DNA from 2 places in the Desulfitobacterium sp. LBE genome. Region 2 is predicted to be linked to the other one. Evidence: a T-box and tRNA genes for the amino acid it is inferred to sense, from the RefSeq annotation. Region 2 holds a T-box; the other holds one or more tRNA genes.
What was found. The T-box of region 2 lies ahead of thrS (threonine--tRNA ligase). A T-box ahead of a tRNA ligase gene usually reads a tRNA of that ligase, here a tRNA-Thr.

Region 1 (3,422 bases), 620 kb from region 2:
TTTCCCGGATTTATGCCCTTCTCCAGGCCTATATCCTTTTCAGGGCTTAGGCTTATTGTATTAGGTTTTAACTCAATTACCGAGGCTTGTTTAGCCATCGCTTGCTGTTGTGTATCCATGGTATCAGCCTCCATTTGCAAATTTACATTAAAAATTCCGTTGGAAAATTGCCGCAGATTCTCCTCCCAGAAGCTCTTCCACGCTATCAATGCCCAACTGCTTAAGCAGCTCCAATACATGCTGATTATCTGCGGGTGTAAGGGCGTCTGCTTCTGCACCATATATGTTTACGAACTCAGTACCTCTATCTACATCCACTATAGCCTTGGGGCCCCCTACGCAGCCTCCGGGGCAGCCCATGCCTTCGTAGAAATTGGCTTTAATCTCGTTATTCATAATATCATTGAGGAGGGTCTTGCACTCTTTAATGCCATTAGCTTGAATGGATTTGATCTTTACCGGCTTATCTGGACGGATACGGTTTAAGGTATCAGAGATGGATTTGGAGACTCCGCCGGTGCGGGCATAGATTCTACCGCTGGTAGAAGAGTGCTCACTGGGTATATCCTCCATCTCCGAGGGCTCAATATCCGTGGCTTCAAAGATTTGCTTGAGTTCGTGAAAAGTTAGCACTGCATCTACCGCATCCCGGATATCCGGTTCCTTAGCTTCAGCTTTTTTAGCAATACATGGACCGATAAAGACCGTTTTGGCGTCGGGGTGCAGGCGTTTAATTCCCCTCCCACAAGCTACCATAGGAGATACTGAGGGGGAGATATGGGGAACCAGGGTATCATAGACCCTCTTTACCATCCCCACCCAGATGGGGCAGCAACAGCTGGTGAGGACAAAGTCCTTATCCGTTTGAACATGCTTGTCAAATTCCAGGGCCTCCTTTAAGCTCAGTACATCGGCGAAAAGTGCTACCTCAATCATTCCATAAAAACCGAGATGCTTCAGTGCGGCTCGAAGCTGGCCCATGGTCACATCACCGCCAAATTGTCCGATAATCGCCGGAGCTACCATGGCAAAGACGGGAATCTCCTTGGACTGGAGAATTTCCACCAGAGGGATGAATTCTTTTTTATCTACTAAGCTGTCTAAAGAGCAAGTCTCGATACATTCTCCGCAGTGAGTGCAGTTCCGATCTTGGATGACCACATTCCCTTCCATATCCCGGACTACTGCATTGAAGAGGCAGGAGGCTTCGCAACTATGGTCCTCTTCTGAGCACCTCTTATTGCAGGACTTAACCTGAAAGACGACTCTATCCGGATCCCCCTTGCCCAGAGCATACTGGACATACTGCCTGGTGTGCTCATCTCCGGAGGATTCCAGAGAATCGATCTCCTCTTGAAGCTTTCCCTGATAAGATGCTTTGACCAAACGGCCGAATATTTCTTCATAGGTTAGATTGCTCATCATGTGCCCTCCCTTTAATCAAAATTAGTATGCCCCTAACCTGCTTTGGGAAATCATCTGAGATTTTTTCTTTAAGCAAAAACTTCACAGATGTAAACTTGAGGCAAAAGATGGGCCATACTAAAGGAGGTTTAATAAGCAGCTGAAAACAAGTAAACAAGTAACAAGAAATGGTAATAAATTTTATAGATTTTGGTGTTGAAAAACTTCCAGCCTTATGCTATTATAAATTTTGTCGCTAGACAAGCCGATGTAGCTCAATTGGTAGAGCAGCTGATTTGTAATCAGCAGGTTACAGGTTCGAGTCCTGCCATCGGCTCCAGTTATATTTTAAGAATGAAGATCATTTTCTGAAACCTATGAATTCTGCTTGATAAAGGCTGACTCATTTGTTTTAGGGAGTGGTCTTTTGTTGTAATTATCCTTTTCTTGAGCAAGTAATTATAGATTTTTCTTATTACTATAAGGTATAGTTAAGAGGAAGCATCTGCTTCACAATTAAATTAAAAAGGAGGACATGAATTGGATTCTGAAAAAGTTGTCAATATGGTACCCAAAATGAAAATGAGCAAAAGCTTCATTACCTTTGGGCTTGTGATTGTACTTCTTGTTATCTTGGCACTGGATGCCTTTGTCATCGTGAATGCGGGCCAAAGAGGTATTGTTCTGCAATTAGGGGCTGTCCGTCCCATCGTCTTAACAGAAGGGTTGCATTTTAAAATTCCCTTTGTTCAAAGCGTTGTCCCGATGGAGGTACGAGTCCAGAAATCTCAATCCGAGCAAACGGCCGCTTCAAAAGACTTACAAATCGTTACGACTACCGTTGCGGTTAACTTTCACCTTGACCCTATTCAAGTGAATAAGCTTTATCAGAATGTCGGATTATCTTATGGAGAACGAATTGTTGATCCGGCTATCGGTGAAGCGGTGAAAGCAATAACGGCTCAATATACGGCTGAAGAGTTGATCTCCAAACGTTCAGAAGTTAGTGCCAAGATTAAAGAGACTCTTGCTTCAAAACTAGCGACTTACTATATGGTTCTGGACGAAATAAATATCACTGAATTCAAATTTAGTCAGGAGTTCAACAATGCGATTGAACAAAAGCAAATTGCTGAGCAGCAAGCTTTAAAGGCTAATCTTGATCTGCAAAGAATTGAAATCGAGGCCAAGCAAAAAGTAGAACAAGCAAAAGCTGAAGCGGAATCTCTACGGCTTCAAAAGCAAGAAGTTACTCCTGAACTGGTACAACTAAGGGAAATTGAAGCTAAGATTAAAGCTATTGAAAAATGGGATGGCAAACTTCCCAATGTTACCGGTGGAGCAGTCCCTTTTATTGATGTCAATAGCGGCCAGTAAAGATCTTAGTCAAAGGTTTTTTACGCAGAAAGCCACCCTTGACAGGTGGCTTTCGCTGTATTTATAACCTAATACACCTGGTGATTTGTTGCTTTACCATGATAGATAGATCTTGGCAAGAACCTTATACTTGAGCCAGTCTCCTGGAACTAGCTGAAAGTGAGTTTAGTATAATGAATAAAAAGGTGAGACACTATTCAGCCGTTATTTTAATGGGAGTAGTTCTCGGAATCGTCATAGCTATCCTGAAAAACTATGTAGGCTTAGACATCGATATAATACCGCTATTGCTTTATCTCTATGTGATTTTGGTAATTAGCGGTGTGACTTTCTATCTCTACATTGCTGTTTATACGAAGAATATGAACTTAGTGGGTAGATATGTTCAGCGGAAGAGAGACCATCCTTATTACGCCTTGTTGATTTCTTTAGTGGAGAAAGATTATCAAGAAGCGGAGATTCAGCTGGAAAGGCTCAGTTCTTTCTACAAGCAAGCTAAGATCGCTCTCACAGCCACATTGCAAATAGAAAAAAATCTCTTGAGAGAAGCCGAAGCAACCGCTCAAGAGATTAAAAACAGCAATATCCGCTATCATAATCTGGCTTTAATTGCCCTGCTCCATGGGAACCTTGAGGAGTTC
Region 2 (3,422 bases):
TCAGGTTGGAACTCAATATTATCGAGAGAGCATTTATGAGCGCCTTAGGCAGCTCCAAGAGCAAGAAAAGCTTCCTGTGGTGCTTCACGAATATCAACAAGGCAAGCACTGGTTGATAGATTGTGAGTTCCAGCTTGAAGCGATCGAAGAGGATCGGGAGACCACAAAAAAGATTCATAGCTATTATTTAGCGAATGCTATTGCGGAAACGATTTTGCAGCATTGGGAGAAGGATCATATCCGCTGGCTGCTCAAAAGCAAGTATAAACTGAAACGGGAGGAAGTCGTTCAAGTTTTTGAGAAGTCTCTCCAATACCTTAATCAAGAATCCCGGCAATGGAAAAATTACCGTATTCATCGTAAAGCGTCCTTGGTCAACCAAATCGTCAAGTGTATAGAAGCTCAGCCGTTCTTTGACATGGAAGGCTTCTTGCGATTCCGTGCCAAAGACTATAAAGAGGAGATCTATAAAGCCGTCAATTATGTGGTGAATGAACATGTCATTGAAGCAGAATATGAGGAGTTTATCAATCTGCTCAAGCGCTTTGTGGATTCGCAAAAACCCCGCATTCATACCTTGCATGTCGGAATAACCAAACACGGCAAGTTCAACCTCTATAATGAAGAAGGCAAAAAAATCACCAAAAAATATATGGATGAGTTATCCTTCATGGATACCTCTCAGGAACTCACCTATGAGGATCTTCTCGTCAGCGCCCTGATTGCCGTAGCTCCACGCAAAATTGTGCTGCATATTCGTTATGAAGGCTACCAGGATACTCTGCAGACCATTTGCAAGGTTTTTGAAGGCCGTGTCAGCTATTGTACTGAAAGCTGTCCCATCTGTGAGAAGATTTGACAAAGTGAGAAGAATTGACAAAGGCTAAAAGGGTGGATATAATAAAATGAAAACGATGATGGGGAAAGTAATTTGTTTTGGTTTGTGTTAGAGAGGAGATGCCACCGGCTGCAAGCATCTCTCACAGAGAAGCAGAGGAAGACCACCCCGGAGTGCTGAGTTGAAGAGAAGTAAGCTCAGACGTCGGCCCGCGTTAAGGGAGCAAAGTGAAGCATCCGAGGGTGCTTTAACTTGGGTGGAACCACGGGAATAAAGTTCTCGTCCCATATTGGGATGAGGGCTTTTTTAGTTTTTTCAAAGTTTAAAGATTAAAACCAAAGAATAAGGAGTTGACTATGATGGTAAAGATTACTTTAAAAGACGGCTCCATTCGGGAGATCGAATCGGGTAAGAGTCTCATGGAATTAGCGGCCTCTATCTCCAGGGGTCTGGCTAAAGCTGCTCTGGCCGGGAAAGTGAATGGAGAGGTTAAGGACCTGTCCTATGCTTTAACTCAGGATGCTGAGGTGGAGATTATCACGGCGGATTCTGAGGAAGGCCTGAAGATTTTAAGGCATTCCACTTCTCACCTGATGGCGGAAGCGGTGCGGAACCTCTTCCCGGGGACCATCTTAGGGATTGGCCCCGCCATTGACAATGGCTTCTATTATGATTTTGATTCCGAGCATGTCTTTACACCGGAGGATCTGGAGAAGATCGAAGCTGAGATGCGTCGATTGGTCAAAGAAAATAAACGCTACGAACGGAGAGAAATCTCCCGCAGCGACGCTTTGCAGTATTTCTCTGCAGAGGGAGAAAAGTATAAGGTAGAGCTGATCGAGGACTTGCCTGAAGATGAAGTGATTTCCATGTACACTCAAGGTGGCTTCACCGATCTCTGTGCCGGTCCCCATATTCCTTCCACAGGTGTGGTTAAAGCTTTCAAACTCATGAACCTGGCCGGGGCTTACTGGCGGGGCAGTGAAAAGAATAAGATGCTCCAACGGATCTACGGAACTGTTTGGGCCAAAAAAGAAGATCTGGATGACTACCTCTTTAAGCTGGAAGAAGCCAAGCGCCGTGATCACCGTAAACTGGGTGTGGAGCTGGATCTGTTCAGCCTCCACGATGAAGGGCCTGGCTTTCCCTTCTTCCATCCCAAAGGCATGGTGCTGCGCAACCAACTGGAAGACTTCTGGCGCCAGGAGCATCGCAAGAGAGGCTATCACGAAATCAAGACCCCCATCATCCTCAGCCGCAACCTGTGGGAAAACTCCGGTCACTGGGATCATTATAAAGACAATATGTATACTACCAAGATTGACGATGAGGACTTCGCCGTCAAGCCCATGAACTGCCCGGGGGGCATGATTATGTATAAGCAGAAGCTGAGAAGCTATCGGGATCTTCCTTTGAGAATGGGAGAGTTGGGCTTAGTCCATCGCCATGAGTTATCCGGTGCTTTAAACGGACTCTTGCGGGTGCGCAACTTCACTCAGGATGATGCTCATATCTTTATGCTTCCCTCCCAAATCAAAGCTGAAATCAGCGGCGTCATCGACCTGGTGGACCGTTTCTATAAGGTCTTTGGCTTTGAGTATCATGTGGAGCTTTCCACTCGTCCTGAAAACTCCATGGGGGCCGATGAGACGTGGGAGATGGCTACCAATGCCCTCCAGGAAGCTCTGGAAGCCAAGGGAGTCAACTATAAGGTCAACCCGGGAGATGGTGCTTTCTATGGACCGAAAATCGACTTCCACCTTCGGGACTGCTTAGGCAGAACCTGGCAGTGCGGTACCATACAGCTGGATTTCCAAATGCCTGAGAAGTTTGACCTCACCTATATCGGTGAAGATGGTCAAAAGCATCGCCCGGTTATGATTCACCGGGTGGTGTACGGCAGCATTGAGCGCTTCATTGCTCTGCTCACAGAGCATTATGCCGGTGCCTTCCCCACCTGGCTGGCTCCTGTTCAGGTCCGGGTGCTGCCCATCAGCGAACGCCACGAGGACTATGCTCAGGACATCGTCCGCCGCTTAAATGACCTGGACATCCGGGCTGAAGTGGATGAACGCCGCGAGAAGATCAGCTATAAGATCCGGGAAGCCCAAACTCACAAAATTCCCTTCGCTCTCGTGGTCGGTGACCAGGAAGCGGAAACAGATACTGTCGCTGTACGGCGCTATGGTCAGGCTAACGCCGGTGAAAAACTTTCTGTAGCAGAATTCATTGCTCTCGTCCAGGAAGAAATCTGCAGCAAGAAGCAATTAGTATAAGATAAGACTCAAGCAAAAGGATTCAGACTTATGTGGTTTGAATCCTTTTGTTTTGTCAATGGCCATAATTGATAGCCTGGCTTTTAGTTTTATTGGATAGGTATTGGAAAAGAATCCATGAGGTGTTAGATTAATAGAGTGACGGCCATGCTGCGGAGCGGCATCAGCAAAGGATGAAAAGGCATACTCAGATTGGGTAGCTATCTTACATCCACGTCCTTTAGACCCGAAAGCTGCCCAAGGATTTTGTTTTACAAAAGAGAGCGAATTTAAGCGAGCGGAAACAAAACTTCGGGAAAAGCACGCAG

Region 1: it encodes a tRNA-Thr, which carries the amino acid that the T-box ahead of thrS (threonine--tRNA ligase) is inferred to sense. The anticodon was not compared.

The regions. Positions count from the first base shown of each region.
Region 1 covers NZ_VLKD01000001.1:2,690,397-2,693,818, reverse strand. The annotation lists gene DESLBE_RS12830 ([Fe-Fe] hydrogenase large subunit C-terminal domain-containing protein) at 148-1,422, opposite strand; tRNA gene DESLBE_RS12825 (tRNA-Thr) at 1,669-1,744, shown strand; gene DESLBE_RS12820 (prohibitin family protein) at 1,945-2,781, shown strand; gene DESLBE_RS12815 (hypothetical protein) at 2,955-3,422, shown strand, end outside.
Region 2 covers NZ_VLKD01000001.1:3,313,741-3,317,162, reverse strand. The annotation lists gene DESLBE_RS15710 (putative sporulation protein YtxC) at 1-859, shown strand, start outside; T-box leader at 906-1,128, shown strand; gene thrS (threonine--tRNA ligase) at 1,198-3,114, shown strand.